Regions from separate parts of the Nitratireductor rhodophyticola genome, predicted to be linked through region 1. Evidence: riboswitches for the same ligand, from Rfam matches in the RefSeq annotation. Region 1 holds a riboswitch; each other region holds the start of a gene.
The links. Region 1 has a riboswitch for cobalamin ahead of KUG85_RS06010 (LLM class flavin-dependent oxidoreductase). Riboswitches for the same ligand answer to the same signal wherever they lie in the genome.

Region 1 (4,579 bases):
CTGAGCAGCATCAGGACGAACAGGGAAACGAAGAGAATAGTCAGGCCCATCTGCCGTCAGCTCCGTATCATCTGTCTCACGCGCAGCATGAGCTGCATGGCCGCCACAACTGCGTTGAGGCCGGCCAGAGCCATCACGGCTGCGTGGAGGTAGTATTTCGGGAAAGGAAGCGACACCATTCGCTGGAACGATGTCCGCTGGATCAGCTCCCAGGCGGACCAGAGAAGAATCGTGAACAGCACCACGGTGCAGAGCAGCGAAAACACATGCACGAGGCCGAGTTTGCGCCCGTAATATTTGTCGACGAATTCCAGCACGATATGGCTTCCGGTGATCTGGCAGCGAACCGCACCGGCAAACGCCAGTATGACCAGCAGATAGCGCGCGGCCTCCTCGGTCCAGCTTATCGAGTCGTTGAGGACGTATCGCGTGAAAAACTGAACAAAAACAACAAGAAATAAAGCAAGAAAGATTGCGAGAAGCGCGTAGTCCGCCAAGCTTATCTTAAAGCCTGCGAAATGCGCTTCGTCCTCTGCGGAAATCGCGTCGAAGTCGATTTCCGGCACCATGGTGTTCTGCGCCATCAGCGCGTCCTCCCGTTGCGCAAATGGGCCCGGCAAATGCCGGACCCACAGGCCGATGTCATTCCTGAATGGCTTGAAGGCGTTCGAAGATCGCGGCATCCCACGGCACATCCTCGCCCGTCAGATGCGGCGCGACGGCTTCCATGAATGGCTTGCGATCCACTTCGTTCACGGTCACTCCCTGGGCGCGGAACCAGTCAGCCAGCTCTCCCTCCGAGGCGACGATCTCATCCGATGTCTGCGTTGCCACGGTGGCGAGCGCTTCCAGCAGGGCCGTGCTGTCGTCACCCATTTTGTTCATCGTCACAGGCGATACGACCGTCGCCAGCGAGTTTGTGATGTGCCCGGTCAGATTGATGTTCGACTGGACCTCGTAGAACTTCTTGAACTGGATCGTCGGAAGCGGATTTTCCTGCGCGTCGACCACACCCTGCTGCAAGGCGAGATACACCTCGGCGAAGGCCATCGGGGTGGGGTTTGCGCCTGTGGCGCGTGGGAACATCTGATAGGCTGGAGCGTTGGGCGTCCGAATTTTCAGACCCTCCATATCCTTTGGCGAAAGGATCGGCTTGTTGGCGGTCACATGGCGCGCACCGTAATAGGTCATGGCCGCGACCGTATTGCCGGAAACCTTGTTATACGCCTCACTCATCTCATCGAAGAGGTCGGAATTCACATAGGCCTTCCAGTGTTCATAAGAACGCATGGTGAAGGGGTAGTCGGAAATGCTTATGGGGCCGTAGGATTGCCCGAGAAAGGCAACGCCCGTGTAGATCACATCCACCGTTCCCAGTGAAAGCGCTTCGTTGAGGGCTGCTTCCTTCCCGAGCTGCGATGCGGGGAAAACCTCCATTTTGTAGCGGCCCCCGGTTGCTTCCTCGAGAAGCTCGGCCGCGCGAAGCGCCGCCGCATGGTAGGGGGTGGATGCCTCGTAGACGTGACCGAACTTCAGGACGTCCTGGGCGAAGGTGGCCGTTGCACTGGCGGCGATGGCCACAGCGGCTCCGATGGAGAGCGCGCGAAGTCTGGATAGTTTCAACATGGTTCCTCCCAAAAGAAATGTGCAGCTTCTCCCGGTGTAGCTGCATCAGGCACCTGTTATTGCCCCGCTGCCTCCGTTTGAAGGAAGCGGAGCACTCCCGTCCTCCCACCCCTCATCGCGGGGGAGAACCAGGGCGTTTACGGAGCCATGACGGCTCCGTTTTCGGCGATGCGAAGATCGACGAAATGCTCATGCAGATGATCGGCACGTACGAATACGCCGGCAGCCCTCCTTGCTGGACACGGCGATAGAGCTGATGATCGGCATGTGTTGAATATCATCACAAAGCCCCACACCTCCTGCGTGAGGCCACGATGGCAGCCTGTTTGCTGACGCCACTGGCATAGTGGGCCTGGCATCGTTTGAGCTGGCGATGCTGATGATGGCGCCCCAACGCGTCTGAAGGCGCCCGGTCAAAGCACCGACCGCCTCGACTGCTGCGACGCAGAGCCTGTGGTTACAGGCTGCAGGCAGGTCAGGGCGCACGGAAATCCGGCATTCTGCCTGCAATTTGTCGCTCGATCAGAGCTGCCCATTAAACGAGACGTGTCCACCCGACTGCACCCCCCGAGGTGAGCAGCCATTCGACCGGCGTGCTCAATGTTTATATATGAAGCATACATTCATTTATAAATCAAACACTAGATCGCCGTGCGTTCATCCGGACGCACAAAGGACGATCTAAATTCTTGATGGAGCATCGGAATAAACCGAAAACCGGATGCCACTTTTCGGTCCGATGCTTTAGCTCCGCCATCGGTTGCCTTCCGCCGGGATATGCCAAGGCGATGCAGCGGAAGGCCTGGATTTTCGCCTATGGATGGCGGACTTCGGACCGAAGGCGGCCACAGGACTGGCAGGGCGTTCGAGCCGGCTCGGTCGTGCCGATGATTTTGTCATGGAACCCGGCTGTGGTGTGTTGCGTGGCGAACGCTTCGCCGCTAGGGTCGCTCCCGCATGCGGTTCCGCATCCTGCGGATGAAAAGGGAACCCGGTGCGATCTCCTGGCGGGATCAATTCCGGGGCTGCCCTCGCAACTGTAAGCGGCAAGTTCTTTCCAATGCCACTGGCCAGGGCCGGGAAGGCGGAGCGAACGTCCGAGCCGCGAGCCAGGAGACCTGCCTCATGCATCGACCATGAACGCCGGACGAGGTGCGCCGGCAGGAGGATCAGAATGCATGCAGGCGCGGCCTTGCCGGCGACAAGACGATTTAACGGGCTTGATCGTCTTCGATATGTTATATCATTTCAAATGAGTCGTTTCCGTCTTTTTCCATCGGTTGCTGCAGGTGGCCCGAATGCGCGTTGATCTGGCTGGATTCGCGCGGGAGGGGGCATTGGGCGATCACGCTGCACTCATGCGCCTCGTCGAACGCGCCGATGCGCTTGGCTTTGGCGGCATCTGGTTCAACGAGTTTCACTTCGCCCGGGAGGCGCTGCCCTATCCGTCGACGCTGTTGCTCGGCGCAGAAATCCTGGCGCGTACGGAGCGGCTGCGCTTCGGCACGTCGATCCTCGTCCTGCCGCTCTATCACCCGCTCATGCTGGCCGAGCAGATCGCACAGCTTGATTTTCAGAGCGGCGGTCGGGTCGATGTGGGCATCGGACGTGGCACGGAGCCCGCGACTTTCGCTGCGCTGGAGATTCCGCGTGACGATGCGCACCGCCGCTTCTGCGAAGCGCTCAGGATCATGATCGATGCGTGGAGAAAACCGCATTGCTCTGCCGCTGCCGGACCCTGGAAATTCGCCAATGTCGCCGTCGGACCGCCTCCGGTTCAGAAACCGCATCCGCCCGTCTACGTGGCTGGCGTCTCAGAAGAAACCGTCGACATCGCCGCGCGAAACGGGTTTCCGCTGCTGCTAAGTCTCGAGCCGAACGAGGCGCGGCAATTGCCCGTGTTTCACGCCGCACTTGAACGGCATGGCGCGTCACGGGCATCGCTCAAGGCCTCGTCGCTCTCCCGTTATGTGGTGATTGCGCCGACCCGGGCTGAAGCTGACGAGCGGGTCGACACGCTTCTCGATAGACTGAACACGCGCCGTGCCGAACGCGCGCTGGCACGCGGGATGACGCCGCCAGAGCCGCGCAGCCGCGCTTCGATGATGGCTGATTTCACCATCGCGGGCACACCCGAGGATTGCCATGCACAACTGTGTGCGCTTTCGGCGCGCACGGGTTCCAGCAGCATACGCTGCCTGTTCAGCGCCAATGGCTTGATCGCCAACGATGTGGCTCTCAGGGGCATGGAGCTCTTCGCTGCCGAGGTGCTCCCGGCTCTCGACAGGCAGGCCTCTTCTCCAACCTCATCTGAAAACGCCGGGAATGAGCCGGCTTTGCAAGGAGTGAATTCATGATGCGTTATGGCGGTCTCCGCGCTTTTGCGGTCGCGGGTCTATTGGTGGCTTCGATGCCTGCTTTCGCAGATGGAGCGGGCTTTCCCTATACGGATGAGAACTGCGGTGTCACCACCACCTATGAGGCACCGCCGGCAAGGGCCGTGACGCTCAGCAACAACGCAACGGAGATGATGCTGGCGCTGGGGCTGGAAGACCGCATGGCGGGCACCTCCTATATGGCGAACCTCCAGATCAGCCCGCAATATGAGGAAGCGTATAACGGGGTTCCGGTGCTTTCGCCGCTTGTCGCCACCACCGAGCAGCTTATCGAGGTGGAGGCCGATTTTGTCTATGCCGGCTATCCGGACGGGTTCAGCGAAAGTCGTCACACGCGCGACCAGTTGCATGATCTGGGCATGAAGACGCGGCTCAACACCGAAGGCTGCAATCTCGGTAAATTCGGCTTCGATGAACTCTACGCCGAAATCCGCTCTGTATCTGCCATCTTTGGCGTGCGCGAGCGCGGCGAAGCACTGATCGCCGACATTGAAAAACGGCTCGCTGCAGTGGAAGAGGATCTCAAAGGCGCGGACGCCATACCGGTGTTCATCTTC
Region 2 (4,579 bases), on a different contig from region 1:
AATGCCGACGACAAAGCGCCAAGCATTAAGCTACGTTTGGAAAGCATGGTTTCCCTCTCAAATCCAATTACTCGACGAACGCCATTGATGGCTGGCGAAGTAAGATCAGATCGAGATGGGGGGCCTCATCTGGAAATATATCACTTCCAGAAGCGTCTCGGACTGTGCCGGGATTTCAACCGACGCCAAGACAGGCGAATTTTGCAGCGGTGTGAATTCGGGAAGATAATGGCAATCGGCCGCACAATTGCCTTGGCGGTTATCCATGCCGCTTTTCGACTTCTGACAGCACTTCATCGCGGCCGTCTTGTCAGCGGCCAGAACCTCATGAACCTGATCGGTTACTTTCGTTGATGTCATGTCGGCATGCGATTGGATCACAGCCGGCATCATGGCCCCGAGGACCAGAACCAGTATCATCAACGATGGCAAAAGTCTGCGCATTTCAGTAACGTAACGCCGGTTCCGTAAATTTTCTACACTCGTCTCAGCTGACTTCGAACCATGTGGTCATGCCTGCCGCCGCGTGTTCCAGCATGTGGCAATGATACAGCCACTTGCCGGGATTGCCAGCGACGAAGGCAACCTCCGTCGTCTGCTCAGGTCCAATCAGGAATGTGTCGCGCCAGGGCTTGCCGTCATCGACGTCGGCTCCGGATCGGCTGAGAACACGGAAGTGATGACCATGGACATGCATGGCGTGTACCCAGCCTGTCTGATTTATCGTTTCCAGCAGAACCGTTTCGCCGCGCCGAACCGTGAAAAGCGGAGCCTCCGCCAGGTTTGCTATGCCGTTGAATGCCCAGGACTGGCCCGTTTTACGGAAATCTTCGCCTTCAAGGCGCTTGCCCTTGTAGGTGATGTCCACAAAGCCGCCCATGGCGCCACCTTCCATAACGACCTTCACTTTCCGGGCGCCCGTCACATCGGGCTCCGGTATCAGGTTTACCGGAATTGAAGGCGTCGACTGCGCTGTACGCGATATCCCGTCGACGATCCCGTCGACCAGGGGGAATGGCTGATCGCCCGAAATCTCTTCGATCGCAAAATCAGCGTCCGGAACAACCATAAGGTCGATCCGTTGCGCTGGTCCGAGAAGATGCGGGGAATAAGGCAGAACGACGGATTCCGGCAGCGCCTGTCCGTCATAGGCAATTACCTTTCCGCCGAACCGATTGGGATCGAGTTCCAGAACACGTGCGTTCGAGGCGTTGATCAGTCTAACGCGATAGGCTTCGCCACTGCGCAGCTTCAAGACCGGACGTGACTTGCCATTCACAAGGAGCCAGTTACCGAGACGCCCTCCGTGGCTCCAATCCATCAAGGAACCAAAGCTGTCCGTGTCCAGAACGCCAGGCTGGCGCAAGCGCCAGTCATCAATGATGAGGGTGATGTCATGGTCGCGATCAAAGGTGGAGGTTCGCTCCTCCACGATCAACGGGCCATACAAGCCACGCCCGACCTCATTCCAACTCTTGTTGTGCGCGTGATACCAATATGTACCGGAATCCGGCAGCTCGAATTCATAGATGAAACTGTCTCCGGGCTGCACGGGTTCCTGGGTCAAGCCGGACACCCCGTCCATCGCATTTTCGATGCGGATCCCGTGCCAGTGGATGGATGTGGGCTCCTCAAGATTGTTGCGAAAGTTGACGCGTATCCGCTCGCCCTTTCGGGCCCGGATTTCAGGACCGGGTACAATGTCGTTATAGGCCCAGAGATCTGAGAGCTGCTGCTCGTAAAGTGCTCGCTGGACCGATCCGGCGATCAGATCAAACTCCTGCGCACCCGCCTTTGCCACAGCAAGACCGGGCAGGACGCCTGCTGACACGAGCACCCCGGTTCCCGCCAGGAAATTGCGTCTGTCAATCATTCTCCCGCTCCAGCAGAAAGGTCGCGATTGCCGTCAGATCGTCCTGACTGAGAAAGGAAGTTCCGTCACGCACCACTTCCCCCATCGAACCACCAAAAGCGTCGCCGTCCGGTTGGATGCCTGTTTTCAGCGCATAAGCCAGATTGGACACAGTCCAGCCCTTTTCCTTCAGCACATCCGCCCTGATCGAAGGGGATTTACCGCCATCGGGCAGACTGTCCGATCCATGCAGGCGCAATTCAGGCGGAAGACCGAAGTTTGGGGCGAGAACGAAAACCGCGAACCCACCCGCCCCCCAACGCGCGCCATGCCGGAGCGACACCGGTTGGTCTAATATCAGAGTGATAGCCGTTAGAATCAGTGCGAATGCAACACCGGTCACGAGATTCGAGAGCAACGTAAAAAACGTCCGCTGCAAGCCTTCTTCGGGCGCCCAGACTTCGTCCTCGGTCTCAGCGTGTGACACCCCCTCTTCATAAGCTTCGGCTTGGAGGATCAACGGGATAACCCGCACTGATTGCGCCGCGGTCGCGAACACACCAGCGAGCAATCCCGCTACAAGCGCGGCCAGAATTACCCGGGTCAACATCTACGTCGTGGCGCCTTAGTGGCAGGGCGCGACGATTGCGTGGCGCGTGTCGTGGGCGCCGTTGTGCAGTGCGTCGGAATGAGCAAACGCAGCGAAATAAAGCAACGCTATGCCAAATATTGCAGCGAACAGCGTAGTCGTCAGACGTGCTGATGCCGAAACCCGCAGCGAAACAGATTGTGTTGCGAGCATGACAACCTCCGTGTTGCTCATTCAGTCACTTGAACATCTCTCCGTCCGTTCACATGGCAGGTCTCCTGGCTCATGGCGGTTTTCCAGCGCTATCGCCTTCCCGGATGTTTCCAGTGGCGCTCCCGTTTTCGGGAGTTATGGCGCCGCGCCATTCTACAGTCGCGGGGTCGGCTGTGGTTTGGATGCCCGGTCTGGGTCCACCCGTCACATTCCCTTTTCATCCCGCTTCGCGCTCGGCATCGCGGGAACCGTGTGAACAATTACCCTGACGTCACGCCGAAACCGAGTCAATAACGACAAGCTTGGCCGCGACCGTTCTCCGACAAGACCAGGACAACGGCTCCATCAGGATTTCAGATCCAATTGCCGCAGTCTGAGCGAATTGACGACAACTGAGATCGAAGAAGCGCTCATCGCAAAGGCGGCGAACATCGGACTAATCAGGATGCCGAAGAACGGGAAGAGTACGCCTGCAGCTACCGGAACGCCCAACGTATTGTAGATCAGGGCGAAAAACAGGTTCTGCCGTATGTTGCGCATCGTTCCGTGGGCCAGACGGCGAGCCCTGACGATGCCGTCAAGATTTCCTTTGACCAGGGTAAACCCAGCGCTTTCGATCGCGACATCCGCCCCGGTTCCCATCGCGATTCCAACGTCGGCCTGAGCCAGAGCCGGAGCGTCGTTCACGCCGTCGCCGGCCATCGCGACCTTGCGACCCTGCTGCTGCAATTCCTGGATGATGCGCGCCTTGTCTTCGGGAAGCACGTCGGCGCGGATCTCGTCGATGCCCAGGCGCGCAGCAACGGCTTTCGCCGTTCGTTCGTTATCTCCGGTCGCCATGATAATGCGGAATCCAAGTTCATGCAGAGCCTTCAGCGCGTCGGGGGTTGTTTCTTTCACCGGATCGGCGACGCATACGAGTCCGGCGACGCCATTGTCGACGACAACGAACATGACCGTCTCGCCCTCGTCACGGCGGCCATTGGCTTTTTCGGTCAAGCCCCCCGCCTCCAGGCCAAGTTCGCGGATCATCGCGAGATTGCCGAGCGCCACGGCTCTGCCATCCACTGTACCCTTGACGCCTTTGCCGGTAACGGCCTCGAAGTCGCCGGCCGCGGCCAACTCCACGCCTCGCTCTTCGGCTCCTCTTACGATGGCTTCGGCGAGCGGGTGTTCCGAACCCCGTTCAAGGGAAGCCGCCAGACGCAGCACTTCGGTCTCGTCATGGCCATTCTCCGCCACGACTGCCACCAATCGCGGCTTGCCTTCGGTCAACGTGCCTGTCTTGTCGACGATTAGCGTATCAACTTTCTCGAACCTCTCGAGCGCCTCCGCATTCTTTATGAGCACGCCTGCTTGAGCTCCGCGTCCCGTTGCCGTCATGATCGACATTGGGGTGGCGAGACCGAGGGCGCAGGGACAGGCTATGATCAGTACCGCGACCGCGGCGATGAGCGCATATGAAAGGGCGGGTTCCGGGCCCCAAAACGCCCAGCCCAGGAAAGCAAGTACAGCGATAGCGATCACCGCCGGCACGAAATAGCCGGATACTTTGTCGGCATATTTCTGGATTGGCGCCCGGGACCGTTGTGCGTTGGCGACCATTTCGACGATCTGGCTCAGCATTGTGTCGGCGCCGACGCGTGTAGCTTCCATGATAAGGCTGCCAGTGCCGTTGATGGTTGCGCCCGTCACTGGATCGCCTGAAACTTTCTCGACTGGGACGGGTTCGCCGGTGATCATGCTTTCGTCGATCGATGAACGACCATCGACCACCACGCCATCCACGGGAACCTTGTCGCCGGGGCGCACACGAATGCGGTCGCCAACCCCAACATGTTCGAGCGGAATTTCCTCTTCCGTGCCGTCGTCGCGTATCACGCGGGCCGTTTTTGCCGCCATATCGAGGAGTGCCCGGATTGCCT
Region 3 (4,579 bases), on a different contig from region 1:
GGAGGCATCTCCGGCGCCCCAGCATCAGGGAGCGAACTTTGCGCGGAAGCCGGCGAAGACGCCGAAGCCGGGTGTGTTGTAGCCGCGTACCGTCTGATAATCCTGATCAAGCAGGTTTTCCGCCCGCACATAGAGTTCAGTGTCCTCGGTCGGCTTGTAGGCGATTTTGGCGTTGACAAGCAGATAATCGTCAAGCTTGAAACCGCCGGTATCGACCGTATCCATGGCCGTCCTGGCAGAGGCCGATATTGTCCACTTCTCTGCGGGTTTCACGCTGGCGGTCAGGCCGATTTCGTGGCGTGGCACGCGCGTCAGGCGAACGTCGTTCTGGTCTACCGAGTGTGTATAGGTGTAGGCGCCGGTGAGGACCAGCCAGTCGGTCGCGGCATAGCGGAGCGAGGCCTCGACGCCGCGCTGGCGCGACGTGCCCGCGATCTGCTGATAGTGCGTCGTGTAGCCGATCAGATCGTCGATCTCGAGCTGGAAGTAGGTGAGATCGGCGACCGCCGCTCCATTCCAGAAACGCTGCTCAACGCCGATGTCGAAGCCGAAGCTGGTTTCGGGCCGAAGGTTGGGGTTTGCGCCGAAAGGACCGAAGAGTTCGTTGAGGCTCGGCGCGCGGAAGCCGGTTCCCACGGAGCCGTGCAGGCGCGTCCCGGTCTGATCGAAGAGATAGGACGCAGTCGCGCGATATGTGGTGTGCCCCCCAAATTCGCTGTGTTCGTCCTGTCTGATACCGGCGGTCAGCGTCAGGTTTTCCAACGGTGTGGCGATGGCTTCACCCCAGACCCCGGCAATCCAGAAACTGGAATCAATCTCCGGATTGAACAAGCCGGCAGGAAAGACCGCGTTCTGGCGCTCGTAATCTGCGCCGCCCTGAACGACCAGCCATTCATTGACGTCAAAAGCGCCCTGATAGTCGGCCTTGTAGCGGCGACCATTATAGCTTCCATCGAAGCCCGTGCCGGTAATCGACCGTTCGAGGTCAAAGGCCTGCACGGAGACCGTGTTGCGGAAGCGGCCGTCCATGAGGTCGAGATTGAAACCGGCGCGGCCTGCGCGTTGTCTGCTGTGGTTGGTGGCCGTTGGATTGTCACTCGGCAGAAGAGTGCCGAAACCCTGATTGTCGAACTCGGCCTGTGCGTCGATATAAAGCGCCGATCCGAAGACGGAGAAAACTTCGGAGAACGCACGTTCGGCATTTGCATCGAACGTGATGTTCTCGTAGCCGTCGCGCTCGGTGCCGGAGGCTGCGGCCGAGATGCCGTCGGTGCGGAAGCCCGTGGCGTTGATGGAGAGTTTCGACTGCTCGCTGCCAGCTCTGAAACCGTAGGAACCCCCAAACGAGCCATGCGAACCACCTTCACCGTGAAGGATGTGGGTGATGCCGGGCTCGACGTCGTCCAGTGTTGACAGGCTGATCACTCCCGCAATGGCGTCGGAGCCGTAGAGTGTGCTCTGCGAGCCCTTCAGGACTTCGATGCTCTGTAGCCCACCGGACAGTAGATATTGGTAGGATGTCTGCACCTGGGTGCTGGTCGGGTCGGAAATGTCGATGCCGTTGTAGAGGGTTTTCACGTAGCGGCGGGGTGCGCCGCGGATCGACAGACTGCCTTCCGCGCCCACGCCCCCTGGCGATGACAGGTTTACACCCGGCAAAAGGTCAAGATATTCCACCGCAAGCGGCAGAGACTGTTCTTCGATCTCTTCGCGCCCAATCACTTCCACCGTGGAGCCCACTTTCGTTGCCTCCGTTGGGGTGCGGCTGGGGGTGATGACCAGTGTGTCGAGCTCAAAGTCCTCGGCCTGCGTGGTGAGCGTGGCGAAGCCCAGTATCAGCGCGGTCGTGCTGGACAGGATAGAGTTTCGGTGTCGATATGAACGCATGCGTATGCTCCAGAACCAAGTTTTTCCGGTTTGCTGGAGAGCGACAGACGCCTGACTTCAATCCCCCCGCCAGCGATGACAATCGCCACCACTGCGAGAAACACAGCCCCGGAAGCGTCCCGCATCCGGTCGGTGACGGCCTAAGGCAGGTTTCCTGGCTCGCGCTTCGTCGGCTGCCTCGCCTTCCCGGGTCTTGCACCCAGTGGCATTGGAGGAGCCTCAGCGCTCACAGTTGCGGGAGCAGCCACGGCTGCGGTCCATTGAAGAATGACCGTTCCGTGTTCCCTTTTCCTCCGGCGGGCGGACACCTGCCGGAGCACCTCAAGCGAACCGAAATCGCTTAGCAACTGGCTCCGGCATCGTCAATCGACCGTTGCGCGCCGTTACCGTCCGGTGCGCTGTTCCGGGTCAGTGTCTGTCAGTTGGGTGAAATACTTCATTATTGCGGAATCGGCTCTTCATGTAGTTTTTGCGGCAATACTGTCGCAAACCCGTCATTGGAATTGTCGAAAAAGTTGCAGAATTCGATTTCCGAACCCCGGGGAATTTTGACATCGGGGGCGGGATGGGAAATGCTAATCGCGAACCGAAAACGGTAGATAATGGGAGTGCGTCGATGACGTTTTTCAAGAGCAATGGCGAGAAGGTGCCGGCCCGCGTTGCCGAAATGGCGGATGAGGCACGAGCCGGCCGAATGGACCGGCGTGAGTTTCTTGCGCTCGCAAGCGCGCTCGGCGCGTCGACGGCGGCAGCCTATGGAATGCTGGGCCTCGCCGCCCCGGAGCGGGCCATGGCGCAGGAGCCAAAAATGGGCGGGACGCTGCGTGTCGCCATGTTCATCAAGGACCCGAAAGACCCGCGCACGGCCGACTGGTCGGAGATCGCAAACGCCATGCGCCAGACACTTGAGCCGCTGGTGAAGTACACGCGCGATTTCACCTTCGAGGGCAAGCTTATCGAAAGCTGGGAAGTCAACGAGGATGCGACCGAATACATCCTTCACGTGCGCCCGGGCGTGACCTGGAACAATGGCGATGCCTTCACGGCAGATGACGTGATCTACAACTTCAACCGCTGGTGCGACCAGACCGTGGAAGGCAATTCCATGCCGGCCCGCATGGCCTCGCTCGTCGATCCGGAGACCAAGAAGGCGCGCGAGGGCGCGATCGAGAAGGTCGACGACATGACGGTGAAGCTCAACCTGTCGGCGCCCGATATTTCGATCATCCCCGGCATGTCGGACTATCCGGCCCTCATCGTTCATCCGAGCTTTGACGAGACGGGCCGCGATTTTGTCGCCAATCCCATTGGCACCGGCCCCTTCGAGCTGGTGTCCTACGAAGTGGGCAACCGGGTGGAGCTGAAGAAGCGGGCCGACGGCAAATGGTGGGGTGGCGAAGCCTATCTCGATGGCATCGAGTTCATCGACTACGGCACGGATCCGTCCGCGACCGTCAGCGCCTTTGAGTCCGGGGAAATCCACACGAACTACGAGACCACCGCCGATTTCGTGGACATTCTCGATTCACTCGGCCTGGTGAAATCAGAGGTCACCACCGCCACAACGATCGTGGCGCGCACCAATGTCAACAACAAGCCTTATGATGACGAGAAGGTGCGCCGCGCGCTGCAGCGCGCGGTCGACAACACGACCGTTCTGGCGCTTGGCTACAACAATGCCGGCGAGGTGGCCGAGAACCACCATGTCTGCCCGATCCATCCTGAATATGCGGAGCTGCCGAAGCTTGAGCGCAATCTGGACGAGGCCAAGGCGCTCATGGAAGAGGCCGGCCAGATGGACCATGAGCACGAGCTCATCACCGTGGACGAGGACTGGCACAAGAACACGGGCGACGCCATCGCCGCCCAGTTGCGCGAGGCCGGCTTCAAGGTGAAGCGCACGGTGCTGCCCGGCTCCACCTTCTGGAACGACTGGACGAAGTATCCCTTCTCCATGACCAACTGGAACATGCGTCCGCTGGGCATCCAGGTGGTGGCGCTCGCTTATCGCACGGGCGAGGCGTGGAACGAATCCGCCTATTCCAATCCGGAGCTCGACAAGCTGATCGAGGAGGCGCTGGCCATTCCCGATCCCGACAATCGCCGCGAGGTGATGAAGAAGATCGAGGAGATCATCCAGGGCTCGGGCATCATCCTCCAGCCCTACTGGCGCAAGCTCTATAACCACTCGGTGGAGGCCGTGAAGAACCACGGGATGCACCAGACCTTTGAGATCGATCTGGAAAAGGTCTGGCTCGACGAGGGCTGAGACCGGACATCAGGGGGCCGAAAGGCCCCCTTTTGCGCAGGCAATCAATAACAACCTCCGCAAACGGGGGAAGGGGAAACCGTGCTTGGGTTTATTCTAAGACGTTTGGGCGTCATGGCATTGACGATGCTGTGTCTGACACTTGTCGTTTTCTTTCTGGTCAATCTAGAACCGAATCTGAAGAAGCTCGCCATCAGTCAGCTCGACATGCGCTCCTCGGCTGAGCAGCTCGAAAGCTGGCTTCAGAAAAACGGCTATCGCCAGAATTTCTTCGTACGGTACGGCCAGTGGCTCGGCGTTGTGCAGAAACAGCCGAATATCGACCCGGAAACCGGGGTGGCTTCACCGCGGTTTTCCTATTGCGATGAACCGGCGGAACCCTATTACGGCGGCATCCTGCAGGGCGACTTTGGCTGTTCAACC

Region 2: it holds a riboswitch for cobalamin, as region 1 does, so the genes downstream of both, KUG85_RS20180 (CbtB domain-containing protein) here and KUG85_RS06010 (LLM class flavin-dependent oxidoreductase) in region 1, are expected to answer to the same signal.
Region 3: it holds a riboswitch for cobalamin, as region 1 does, so the genes downstream of both, KUG85_RS00050 (TonB-dependent receptor plug domain-containing protein) here and KUG85_RS06010 (LLM class flavin-dependent oxidoreductase) in region 1, are expected to answer to the same signal.

What each region holds. Positions count from the first base shown of each region.
Region 1 covers NZ_JAHSSF010000002.1:50,151-54,729, forward strand. Annotated here, with positions in the region: gene KUG85_RS05995 (TRAP transporter large permease) at 1-50, opposite strand, end outside; gene KUG85_RS06000 (TRAP transporter small permease) at 57-584, opposite strand; gene KUG85_RS06005 (sialic acid TRAP transporter substrate-binding protein SiaP) at 643-1,626, opposite strand; cobalamin riboswitch at 2,570-2,766, shown strand; gene KUG85_RS06010 (LLM class flavin-dependent oxidoreductase) at 2,964-3,983, shown strand; gene KUG85_RS06015 (ABC transporter substrate-binding protein) at 4,037-4,579, shown strand, end outside.
Region 2 covers NZ_JAHSSF010000006.1:67,308-71,886, forward strand. Annotated here, with positions in the region: gene KUG85_RS20160 (L,D-transpeptidase) at 1-47, opposite strand, end outside; gene KUG85_RS20165 (hypothetical protein) at 106-444, opposite strand; gene KUG85_RS20170 (multicopper oxidase family protein) at 488-1,873, opposite strand; gene KUG85_RS20175 (CbtA family protein) at 1,866-2,462, opposite strand; gene KUG85_RS20180 (CbtB domain-containing protein) at 2,478-2,675, opposite strand; cobalamin riboswitch at 2,693-2,922, opposite strand; gene KUG85_RS20185 (copper-transporting P-type ATPase) at 3,000-4,579, opposite strand, start outside.
Region 3 covers NZ_JAHSSF010000001.1:13,877-18,455, forward strand. Annotated here, with positions in the region: gene KUG85_RS00045 (ABC transporter substrate-binding protein) at 1-25, opposite strand, end outside; gene KUG85_RS00050 (TonB-dependent receptor plug domain-containing protein) at 25-1,887, opposite strand; cobalamin riboswitch at 2,015-2,226, opposite strand; gene KUG85_RS00055 (ABC transporter substrate-binding protein) at 2,504-4,156, shown strand; gene KUG85_RS00060 (ABC transporter permease) at 4,271-4,579, shown strand, end outside.